Regions from separate parts of the Massilia sp. UYP32 genome, predicted to be linked through region 1. Evidence: predicted binding sites of a transcription regulator. Region 1 holds the regulator's gene; each other region holds the start of a gene.
What was found. The regulator sigma-54, encoded in region 1, starts transcription at its own class of promoters, with help from an activator protein. The targets are predictions, from matches to a motif close to TGGCANGNAANCTGCTTT.
Positions count from the first base shown of each region.

Region 2: a site for sigma-54 is predicted at 1,933-1,950, ahead of ABIB42_RS15030 (PEP-CTERM sorting domain-containing protein). Genes of this name have one in related genera too.
Region 3: a site for sigma-54 is predicted at 2,550-2,567, ahead of prpB (methylisocitrate lyase). Genes of this name have one in related genera too.

Region 1 covers NZ_JBNDIK010000026.1:89,441-93,466, reverse strand. Annotated here, with positions in the region: gene ABIB42_RS20195 (enoyl-CoA hydratase/isomerase family protein) at 1-610, opposite strand, end outside; gene hpf (ribosome hibernation-promoting factor, HPF/YfiA family) at 734-1,093, opposite strand; gene ABIB42_RS20185 (RNA polymerase factor sigma-54) at 1,169-2,644, opposite strand; gene lptB (LPS export ABC transporter ATP-binding protein) at 2,656-3,408, opposite strand; gene lptA (lipopolysaccharide transport periplasmic protein LptA) at 3,420-3,968, opposite strand; gene lptC (LPS export ABC transporter periplasmic protein LptC) at 4,016-4,026, opposite strand, start outside.
Region 2 covers NZ_JBNDIK010000017.1:100,802-104,827, forward strand. Annotated here, with positions in the region: gene ABIB42_RS15020 (DUF4214 domain-containing protein) at 187-795, shown strand; gene ABIB42_RS15025 (sulfurtransferase) at 809-1,690, opposite strand; gene ABIB42_RS15030 (PEP-CTERM sorting domain-containing protein) at 1,995-2,651, shown strand; gene dnaE (DNA polymerase III subunit alpha) at 3,091-4,026, shown strand, end outside.
Region 3 covers NZ_JBNDIK010000001.1:216,134-220,159, forward strand. Annotated here, with positions in the region: gene ABIB42_RS00980 (cation acetate symporter) at 1-577, shown strand, start outside; gene ABIB42_RS00985 (antibiotic biosynthesis monooxygenase family protein) at 627-953, opposite strand; gene ABIB42_RS00990 (zinc-dependent alcohol dehydrogenase family protein) at 974-1,972, opposite strand; gene ABIB42_RS00995 (ArsR/SmtB family transcription factor) at 2,035-2,337, opposite strand; gene prpB (methylisocitrate lyase) at 2,606-3,496, shown strand; gene prpC (bifunctional 2-methylcitrate synthase/citrate synthase) at 3,509-4,026, shown strand, end outside.

The sequences.
Region 1 (4,026 bases):
CGATCAGGGCATGCAGGGCCCGCAGTTCGGCGCCCGGCACGAAGACATCGGCCAGACCGATATGGAGCGCGTCGGCGGCGCCGATCGTCAGCCCGGTCAGGCCCAGGTAGTTGCCCAGCTGTCCGGGCGCATGCGACAGGAAGTGGCTGCCGCCGACGTCCGGGAACAGGCCGATGTTCACCTCGGGCATGGCCATCTTCGTGCGCTCGGTCACGATGCGCAGGCCGCAGTCCGGGCCGCCCTGGGCGATGCCCATGCCGCCGCCCATCACGACGCCATCCATGATGGCGATGTAGGGCTTCGGGTAGAAATGGATCAGGTGGTTCAGCGCGTATTCTTCGGTGAAGAAATCCTCGAGCAGCGCGCTGCCGCCCATCGGCGTCGCATGGCCGACCTCATGGAAGAAGCGGATGTCGCCGCCCGCGCACAAGGCCTTCTCGCTGCTGCTGGTCAGTACGACCGCGTCGACCTGCCCGTCATGCCGCCAGGCGCGCAGCACAGTGGTGAGCGCGCGCACCATCTCGAGCGACAGCGAATTGAGCGCCTTCGGGCGGTCCAGGGTGATGATGCCGGTGCGGTTGGCGACGCGGGTCAGGACGTGGTCGGTCATGGCGTAATCCGTAATGGAGAGACATGCATTTTACCGAACACACGAAACGCGTCATATCGGGGAGCTGGATGCAAAAAGGGCGTCCCCTCAGACGCCCTTAGCTAGTGTGAGCCCTGCGCCTGATCAGGCGACAGCAGCGTCTTCGCCGCCGTTTTCCGGCAGGCGTTTGATCGAGGTACGGCTATGGTCCTTCAGCATTTGCTTGTGTTTCAGAATCTGTCTGTCCAGCTTATCCATCAGCGTATCGATCGCGGCGTACAGGTCTTGCGCGACACTTGCCACGTGCAGGGTCTTGCCCGACACCTGGACGTTGATCTCTGCTTTCTGCCTTTTTTCTTTTTCAGTGAGGTTGTCGACGGCCAGGAAGACGTGGGTGTCGATCACCTGGTCGAAATGGCGAATGATGCGCTCGAGCTTATTCTGAACGTATTCACGGATGGCGGGGGTTACTTCGAGATGATGGCCACTGATTGTGAGGTTCATACACACTCCTTTGAAAAGGTTGCACCGTGTGGACCACACCAACGCGACAAGGCACGACGGGTGTGGACGGCGCAGTTACAAGGACTTGCGGAGGCTTACAGGGGGTATCTTGAGGGCTTCACGGTATTTTGCAACCGTCCGGCGCGCGATGACCATGCCTTGTTCCCCGAGCATCTCCGCGATCTTGCTGTCGGACAATGGGTTCCTAGGGTCTTCTGCTCCTGTCAATTGTGCGATGAGCGCACGGATTGCCGTCGAGGATGCTTCGCCTCCCGCCTCGGTGGCAACGTGGCTGCCGAAGAAATACTTCAACTCAAACATGCCGTGCGGGGTCAGCATGTATTTCTGCGTTGTGACACGAGAAATTGTGCTCTCGTGTAGGCCTAGTGTATCAGCTATCTCACGTAAAACAAGGGGCCGCATGGCAACCGCGCCATGGGAGAAAAAGTTGCGCTGGCGCTCGACGATCGCCTCCGCCACGCGCAGGATGGTGTCGAATCGCTGGCGCATATTCTTGATGAGCCACTTCGCTTCCTGCAGCTGCGCGCCCATCTGCGCTTCGCTCTTGCCCTGCTTGAGCAGGCTGGCGTACAGGCTGTTCACGCGCAGGCGCGGCATCACGTCCGGGTTCAGGGTGACCGCCCAGCCGCTCTTGGAACGGCGCACGATCACGTCCGGCACCACGTAGTCCGACACGTTCGAGGCGAACGCCGCGCCCGGATGCGGATTGCATTGGCGCACCACGGCCTGCACCTCGCGCAAGTCTTCGTCGTCGCAGTCGAGCGCTTTTTTCAGCTTGCTGTATTCGCGCTGGGCGAACCAGCTCAGGTAACCCTCGACGATGGTCAGCGCCATGCGCCGCGTCACCAGCGGCACGCCCGGCATGCGCCGGATCTGCAGCGCCAGGCACTCGGCCGCGCTGCGCGCGCCGACGCCCACCGGGTCCATGCTCTGCACCAGCGCCAGCGCACACCGTAATTCGTCGATCTCGATCTCGAGTTCTTCGGGCAGCCTGGCGTGGATCTCGTCGAGCGGCTCTTCCAGGTAGCCGTTGTCGTCCAGCGCATCGATCACCAGCTCGGCCAGCGCACGGTCGCGCGCCGACAGGATGGCTTCGCGCACCTGTTCCATCAGGTGTTCGCGCAGCGTGATGGCGCAGGCCTCCAGTTGCGGGCGGCCGTCCTCGTCCTCGCCGCCGCCGGACGATGGCGCGCCGCCGTCGCTCCAGTCGGCATCGACGCGTTCGTTGTCGGCGCCGCCCTCGAAACCCTCGCCCTCCTGCGCCGGCGCACCCTCGCCCTCGGCCTGCTGGCCGGGCGCCGGCGGCGCTTCGCCATTGGCGGGCGCATTGTTGATGGCGCCATCGGCCAGCAGGCGCACCGATCGGTCGAGCGGATCGTCGAGCCGCTCGAGCAAGGGGTTATCGCCCAGTATCTGCTCGATCTCCTGGTGCAGCTCGAGCGTCGACAGTTGCAGCAACCGGATCGACTGCTGCAGTTGCGGCGTAAGCGCGAGGTGCTGCGAAGTGCGAAGTTGCAGGGACTGTTTCATCTAGGCGTCGCTCACATGCGGAAGTGTTCACCCAGGTACACGCGGCGCACCGACTCGTCGGCGATGATGTCGTCAGGACGGCCGGAGGCAAGCACCGCGCCCTGGTTGATGATGTAGGCGCGGTCGCAGATGCCGAGCGTCTCGCGCACGTTGTGGTCGGTGATCAAAACACCGATCCGGCGCTCCTTCAGGAAGCGCACGATGCGCTGGATCTCGATCACGGCGATCGGGTCGACGCCGGCGAACGGTTCGTCGAGCAGCACGAAGCGCGGATTGGTCGCCAGCGCGCGCGCGATTTCCACGCGGCGGCGCTCGCCGCCCGACAGCGACAGCGCCGGATTCTCGCGCAGCTTCTCGATCTGCAGGTCGGCCAGCAGGGTGTCGAGGCGCTCGTTGATCTGGTCTTTCGACAGCGGCTTGCCGTTGTCTTTCTGCAGCTCGAGCACGGCGCGGATGTTCTCTTCCACCGTCAGCTTGCGGAACACCGAAGCCTCTTGCGGCAGGTAAGACAGGCCCAGTACGGCGCGGCGGTGGATCGGCAGGCTGGTGATGTCGGTGCCGTTGATGTCGATCGAGCCGGCGTCCGACGGCACCAGGCCGACGATCATGTAGAACGACGTCGTCTTGCCGGCGCCGTTCGGGCCCAGCAAGCCGACCACTTCGCCGCATTCGACCTGCAGCGACACGTCGCGCACCACCAGGCGCTTGCCATAGCTCTTCTGCAGGCCCTTGACGACCAGTGTGCTGCGATCGCCCAGCTCCATCGGAATCGCCGTCATTGGGCGCCTCCGGCGGGTGCGCGCTTGGGCGCCAGGATCAGGGTGCCGCGGCCGCCGCCGGCGACGCTCTTGCCGCTTTCGTCGTTGCGCACCGTGGCCACTTCCTTGCGGTTGTCGTAGGAAATGAAGGGGCCGGTGATCTGGTTGGTCATGCGCGCGCCTTCGAGTTCGCGCACGACGGCGTTGGAATACAGGCGCACCAGTTCCGACCGCTCGTCGTACTCGATGCGCTCGGCCTGGCCGTCGACCCACAGGTCGGGACCGCCGTCACGCTTCTGGCGGAAAGTGGCGACCTTGCCGCCGGCAGCGGTGAGGGTCACGCTCATATAGCCTTCCGGGCTTTCCTTGACCAGGGCGCGGTCGGACTTGAGCACCAGGGTGCCGCGGGTCAGCACCACGTTGCCGGTCAGGATGCGGGTGCCGGTCACCTCGTCGATGTCGAGCGAATCGAAGTTGATGACCGCTTCCTTGAGCGAATCGGCGCGTTCGGCGGCCGCGGTCAGCGACAGCAGGGAAAGGAAGGCGGCGACAAGTAGTTTTTTCATGGTTGGTGGATACGGGTCTCTGGTTGGCACGCGGCGTTTCTGGAGGATCAGCGCTGGC
Region 2 (4,026 bases), on a different contig from region 1:
CGAGCAATTGCTGCGTATTGCATTCGGGGTCATCAACAGATAACGGTGACAGCGCCTTTATCTGCGGTCAACCAGGCCTATCTGGATGGCAATTTCCGTTAAAAGATTTCATCCCGCCATCAACCAGACGCCGCCGTTATGCGGATTGGATTAATATCAATTATCCATTCAATAACGGAGGTAGCAATGGCAGTTGATGCAATCGAAGTTCAAAAACTCTATGTGGCCTACTTCGGCCGTCCAGCCGATCCGAACGGCATGGATTACTGGACCGACGCGCTCGACGCGAATTCCATTGGCATGGCCGACGTCTCGGCCTCGTTCGCCGCATCGCAGGAATACCGCGACACCTACGCCGGGCTGGATAACCGCGCCATCGTCGCCGAGGTCTACCAGAACCTGTTCGGCCGCGCGGGCGAGGAAGCCGGCGTGAATTACTGGACCGACCTGATGGACCGCGGCGTCATCTCGATCGATGACGTGGTGAAGGATATTTCCGAAGCCGCCAATGGCAGCGACAGCGTCGCCTTCAACGGCAAGGTGGCCGCCGCGAGCCTGTTCACCGCGCGCGTGGACGAACCCGACGAGATCGCCGCCTACACGGGCGATGCCGCGAATGATATTTCGATGGAATTCCTGGCCACGATTACCGACCTGGGCAGCGCCGCCGACGCGCTGAAACCGGACGTGGTGGACGCCTGGATCGAGCGCATCGTCGATGCCCATGGCGCCAGCGCCGAAGGCATCGCGCTGGTCGGCGTGGCGCCGGCGGCGGAGCCGCTGCCGGGCGCCTGACGCATCGGGCGGGTCAGGCCGCCGCGTGGCCGGCGACTGGCGCGCCCGTCTTGGTCTCGCCCGCGCAATGCGGGCACGACACGCCCACGACATAGCTCGGCGACAGCTGCTGGCGCGGCGTCACCACGGCGCGGCAGGCGAAGCACTGCGCGGTCTCGGTCGGTTCCAGCTTTGGATTGAGGGCGGTGCGGTAATCGAACACGAAGCAGTCGCCCGTGTAATGGTCGCCGCCGACTTCCTCGAAATACTTCAGGATGCCACCCTCGAGCTGGTACACGCGGTCGTAGCCGATGTCCTTCATGTGGATTGCGGCCTTCTCGCAGCGGATGCCGCCGGTGCAGAAGGTGACCACGGTCTTGCCGTTCAGCTCATCCTTGTGCTCGGCCGCGACGGCCGGGAATTCGGTGAATTTATCGATGCGGTAGTCGAGCGTGTTGTCGAAGGTGCCCACGTCGACCTCGAAGGCGTTACGGGTTTCCATCATGACGACTTCGACGCCGTCGTCGTCATGGCCCTGGTCGAGCCAGCGCTTGAGCGTCCTGGCGTCGACCGCCGGTGCGCGGCCCAGTTCCGGCTTGATCAGCGGCATGCGCATGGTGATGATTTCTTTCTTGATCTTCACCAGCATGCGCTTGTGGGATTGTTCGCCCGACAGGCTTTCTTTCCATTCCAGGTCGGCCAGGCGCTCGTCGCTGCGCACCCAGGCCAGGTACTGGTCGATGTGCTCGCGCGTGCCCGACAGGAACATATTGATGCCTTCCGGCGTCAGCAGCACGGTCCCCTTCAAGCCAAGCTCGTTGCACAGGGCCTGGTATTGCGGGCGCAATTCCTCCAGGTTGTCGAGCGTGATGAATTTATAGGCGGCGATATTGACGTACTGGTTTTGGGAGGACATGGTCGATGAGCCTTGCAAAGGCGGTTGGAAAGACAGGGCGATATTATAAGTCAGCAAGCGTGCCCGACCACATGGCGCTCCCGATTTGCGACGGAGCTGCGCCGCTCGTTCCCGCTGGTCATTCATGAAGAAGCGTCAGGAAGCGCGAGGGAGCACTCTTATGTCGAAAAATCTTACAGTAAATACAATCCGGCATTGCGAAAAATCAATTAACTTGTTGATTATTAACACTAATGCATTGCTGGCATCTTAATTGCTTTATGGATCATGTTCTGTTTTTAATTACCATAACTAGGGATAAACAATGATTCGTAAATTTGCCTTCATCACTCTGGCACTCGCGACCGGCTTCGCATCGGCTGCGCAAATTCTGCCTTCGAAATCGTTCAGCACCAACGCCAACGATATCTACACTTACAGCTTCGACCAAGCGCAAACCGGCAGCTACATCCTGGACTTCACGTTCAGCTTCAACGGCAAGGTGCAGAACAACGATTTCCTCGGTGTATGGTTCGGCAATGCAGGCGTCGCCAAGAACTATGAAGGCCCGAATTTCGGATTCAAGGCCAACTGCAACGAACAAGGCACCTGCACCGACGATCTTTTCGTGCGTACGCAAGGAACCGGTGGTCATTTCATCGCAGGCAGCGACCTGAAGGAAGGCGAGACCTATCACCTTTTCGCACATCTCTACAAAAGCACTGCGAACGGCTTTTATGACCGCTTCGACCTGTGGCTGAACCCGACTGCAACCGAGATGCAAACGCTGACCGGCGCCGACGCTTCGGCCACCGAAAAGTCCAGCCTCAAGTCGTTCGACACCATTGGCATTCGCACCGCCAATGTCGACAACGGCCTGACGCTGAACGTCAACCCGGCCGAAGTCCCGGAGCCGGGCAGCGTTGCGCTGATGGGCCTCGCCCTGGCCGGCCTGAGTTTCATCCGCCGCAAGCGCGCCTGATCCGAAGGAGCCGGTGTCGATAAAACCGCTGCTTCGGCAGCGGCTTTTCGGGTGCTCACAGTGCAAGCGCCAATGCCAGGCGGACTTTCCTGGCGGCGTTGCAAGATATGGTCGCTGGACAGCGGTGGCCTGCTGGCCGTCGTCGAGGTCGTATAAGCGAGCGTACCGGCGAACCGACACCGATGCGGGTGGCATGATGCTGTTCGACCCGATGGCACGGTCAGCTGTATGGACGATATCGTGGTGATTGGTTCGACCGCAGCCTGATCGTAGCGTGTCACCTGGCTGGCGCCTCTGGCGACGCTCTTGCGCGTGCAGTCGGCAGGCCGAAGAACGACTACCTCTCGCCGTTTCCGGGTGCGCTGGATTGTCGGCCTTGGTCGCACCACACCCATATTCCGCCTTCATCAGGTTGTCCGGCTCGCGGTAAAATACCCGGATGACTTCCCCGACTTTCACCCACCTGCGCGTCCACTCCGAATACTCCATCGTCGACGGCCTGGTCCGCATCGACGACCTGGTCAAGGCGGCCGTCAAGGACAACCAGCCGGCGCTGGCCGTGACCGACCTGGCCAACACCTTTTGCCTGGTGCGTTTCTACAAGGCCGCGCGCGGCAAGGGCATCAAGCCGATCGTCGGGGTCGACGCCTGGATCACCAACGACGACAACCGCGACAAGCCGCACCGCCTGCTGATCCTGGCCAAGAACCATACCGGCTACCTGCAGCTGTGCGACCTGCTGGCGCGCGCCTGGCTCACCAACCAGCACAAGGGCCGCGCCGAGATCCGCACCGAGTGGCTGGAGGCGCTGGCCACATCCGTCTCGACCCTGCATCCCGACGAGCCCCAGGCCAACGCCCTGATCGTGCTGTCGGGCGCCCATTTCGGCGACGTCGGCCAGGCGATCGAGAACGGCGATTTGCCGAAGGCCGAGGCGAATGCCCAGCGCTGGGCGCGCATCTTCCCGGGCCACTTCTATATCGAGATCCAGCGCGCCGGCCAGCCGAACCAGGAACAGCAGGTGCGCCACTCGGTGGCGCTGGCCGGCCGCCTGGGGCTGCCGGTGGTGGCCACGCACCCGGTGCAGTTCCTGGACAAGAGCGAGTTCATCGCCCACGAGGCGCGCGTCTGCATCGCCGAAGGCGAGATGCTGGCCAACGCCAAGCGCGTGCGCCGCTTCAACGAGAACATGTGCTTCAAGTCGCAGGCCGAGATGCTTGAATTGTTCAAGGACTTGCCGGGCGCGCTGGCCAACTCGGTCGAAATCGCCAAGCGCTGCAACGTCACGCTCACCCTGGGCAAGCCGCAGCTGCCGAACTTCCCGACCCCGGGCATGACGATCGACGAATTCCTGGTCGCGGAAACGAAAAAAGGC
Region 3 (4,026 bases), on a different contig from region 1:
CATCTCTGCCGTGGCCTTCGCGACCATCCTGGCGGTGGTGGCCGGCCTGACCCTGTCGGGCGCCTCGGCGGTCTCGCATGACCTGTACGCCACCGTGTTCAAGAAGGGCCAGGCCAACAGCGCCGACGAGCTGAAGGTGTCGAAGATCACCACCATCTGCCTCGGCATCATCGCCGTGCTGCTGGGTATCGCCTTCGAAAAGCAGAACGTCGCCTTCATGGTGTCGCTGGCCTTCGCGATCGCCGCTTCGGCCAACTTCCCGGTGCTGTTCATGTCGGTGCTGTGGAAAGACTGCACCACCCGCGGCGCCACCGTGGGCGGCTTCCTGGGCCTGGCGACCGCGGTCGTGCTGACCCTGCTGTCGAAATCGGTCTGGGTCGACGTGCTGGGCAACAGCGCCGCGATCTTCCCATATGCCTCGCCGGCGATCTTCTCGATGGCGGTCGGCTTCTTCGGCATCTGGATCTTCTCGATCACCGACAAGGGCCCGCGCGCCCGCATCGACCGCGCCGGCTTCGAGGCGCAGGAAGTGCGCGCCGAGACCGGTATCGGTGCGGCGGGTGCGTCGGCGCACTGAACCGTAGTTGAGTATCCAAAAGGGGCGGCCTGTGAGGGGCGCCCCTTTTTTATTTCCCCGACCTGGCGTCCCACGGCCCGATGCTGAAGGCCGCACCTTCGATGTGGCGGACGGCGGGTTCGCCCGCGAGAAAATCCTGCAAGCCCGCCATGAACATCCGGTGGTCGTCGCTCGTTTCGAAGCGCGGGGTGTGATCTTCCAGAGTCTGCCAGCGCACGATGAGCGTGAACTGTTGCGGCAGCTCGACCCCGGGCGCCAGCAAATGGCCCTGGTAACCCTTCGCGCGGGTGAGCAGGTGAGCGACGTCGGCAAATGCATGTCTGAACGCCTCGGTGCATTCGGGCCGGACGAGCAGGGTGGCGATTTCATACACCATGATGTTCCTTTTGCAGTGAATCAACCGACTCGGGCTTGCGCACTCGTGCGATCGGCCAACGGCCCCACCGCAATCGCGATCTTTCCCCTGAGCCCGTTGTCACGACTTTCCAGCCGAGCATGGGCAAGCGGAATGTCGGCCAGCGAATAGACGGCGCCAACGTGCGGCTTCAGCAGGCCGCGCTCGATCAGGGCGCTCAGTTCGTCGAGCTTGCCGCGGTTCTGCCGGGTGAAGACGAAGTGGTAGCTCGCATTCTTGCCCCAGGCCTGGATCAGGTTCTGCGGTATCGCGATGTCCACGATCGAGACGACGCGACCGAGTTGCGCCAGCACGTCCGGACTGCGCGTCAGGGTATCGCCGCCGATGGTGTCGAACACCACGTCGACGCCGTGGCCGCCGGTTTCGCGCAGGATGGCGTCGACATAATCTTCTTGCGTGTAATCGATGACCACGTCGGCCCCCAGGCCACGGACGAACTCGAAATTATCTTCACGCACCGTGGTGAACACGCGGGCGCCCATGGCCTTGGCAATCTGGATCACGACGTGGCCAACGCCACCCGCGCCGCCATGGACCAGGATGCTTTCCCCGGCCTTCAACTGCGCGCGCACGGCGAGGGCTTCCCAGGCGGTGCCTCCCACGAGGGTCAGGCTGGCGGCCTCGAGATGGGTCAGCGAGGCGGGCTTCCTGCCGACGATGTTTTCCGAGGCGACGTGGTATTCGGCATAGCTTCCGGGGCCATCGAAGATCTGCGGGGTGTACCAGACTTCGTCGCCCGGCGCGAACGCGGTCACGCCCGGTCCGACTTCCTCGACCACGCCCGAGACGTCGTGCCCGGTGATGCCCGGCAGCGGCACCAGGTCGGCATAGTCGCCGCGGCGCACCTGGTAATCCAGCGGATTGATGGAGGTGGCCTGCACCCGCACCAGCACCTGGCCGGCTTGCGGTATCGGTTTCGGCACGTCGCGCAGTTCAAACGATTCCGGGCCGCCAAATGAACTGAGTAGTTGTGCTTTCATGATTGTTCCTCGTTTCGTTAAAAAGGGATATCGGGAATAATCGATATACATGCCTAAAAAATTTACAGCTCTTTGCCGATGATCTCGGCGAGGGCGCTGATGTTTGCCTCGTTCCTCTTGTAGTACGTCCACTGGCCGATACGGCGCACCTCGACCAGGCCAGCCCGCTGCAGCGTTGCAAGGTAGTCGGACACGGTCGACTGCGACAGGCCGACGCCTTCCTGAATACTGCTCACGCAAACGCCGACCGTGTGCACGTCGCCCTCGTCTTGCGGAGGGAAATGCTTCTCCGGGTCCTTCAAGCCTTTCAGGATATCGAGGCGGGTGCGGTTGGAGAGGGCTTTGAAGATGTCGAGCAGTTCCATACGTTCGAGTATATCGGGAAATCCCGATATGTCAAGACACCCGCTACGCTGTCAAGCTCGGCCTGATCGTTTCAAGTGTTGCATCTCATCGTTTCAATGTGAAACGAGATCGAGGGCGGTGGCAAACAGAGATGCCGGGATCGTATGTGCAGCTCGCGCTAAGTAACTGAATATAAAGGGAACTGTCAGCGCGCCAGGGACTGGCATCGACCTGGCACGCGCTTTGCAATATCAGCATCGACATCCACCGCATCTGAAAGGACACCGCATGACCAAGCTCTCCGCCGGCGCCGCATTCCGCAAGGCAATGCAGGAAGAATCCCCATTGCAAGTGGTCGGCGCAATCAACGCCAACCACGCCCTGCTGGCCAAGCGCGCCGGTTTCAAGGCGATCTACCTGTCGGGCGGCGGCGTGGCGGCGGGTTCGCTGGGCTTGCCCGATCTCGGCATCTCGAACCTGGACGACGTCCTGATCGACGTGCGCCGCATCACCGACGTGTGCGACCTGCCGCTGCTGGTCGACGTCGACACCGGTTTCGGCGCCTCGGCCTTCAACGTCGCGCGCACCGTGCGCACGCTGGCCAAGGCCGGCGCCGCCGCCTGCCACATCGAAGACCAGGTCGGCGCCAAGCGCTGCGGCCACCGTCCGGGCAAGGAAATCGTCAGCAAGGACGAGATGGTCGACCGCATCAAGGCCGCCGCCGATGCTCGTCCGTACGACGAGTTCGTGATCATGGCGCGCACTGACGCGCTGGCGGTGGAAGGGCTGGACGCCGCCATCGAACGCGCCGTGGCTTGCGTGGAAGCCGGCGCCGACATGATCTTCCCCGAGGCGATGACGAGCCTCCAGATGTATAAACAGTTCGCCGATGCGGTCAAGGTGCCGGTGCTGGCCAATATCACCGAGTTCGGCGCGACCCCGCTGTTCAGCGTCGATGAGCTCAAAAGTGCCGGCGTCGGCCTGGTGCTGTATCCGCTGTCGGCCTTCCGCGCGATGAACAAGGCTGCCGAAAACGTGTATACCGCGATCCGCCGCGACGGCACCCAGCAGAACGTGCTCGACACCATGCAGACGCGCGCCGAACTGTACGACCGCATCGACTACCATAGCTATGAACAGAAGCTCGACGCGCTGTTCGCCCAGAACAAAGCGAAATAAGGAGAACCGAGGATGACGACCCAGAACAACGAAACCCCGACCTTCAAGCCGAAGAAATCCGTGGCCCTGTCCGGCGTCGCCGCCGGCAATACCGCGCTGTGCTCGGTCGGCAAATCGGGCAACGACCTGCACTACCGCGGCTACGACATCCTGGACGTGGCCGATGCCTGCGAGTTCGAGGAAATCGCCTACCTGCTGGTGCACGGCAAGCTGCCGAACGAGGCCGAGTTGCGCGGTTATAAAGCCAAGCTGAAGTCGCTGCGCGGCCTGCCGCAGGCGGTGAAAAGCGCGCTGGAAGCGCTGCCGGCCGGCGCCCACCCGATGGACGTGATGCGCACCGGCGTGTCGGTGCTGGGCTGCGTGCTGCCCGAGAAGGACGACCATAACATCGCCGGCGCGCGCGACATCGCCGACCGCCTGATGGCCTCGTTCGGCTCGATGCTGCTGTACTGGTATCACTACAGCCACAATGGCAAGCGCATCGAAGTGGAAACCGACGACGATTCGATCGGCGGCCACTTCCTGCACCT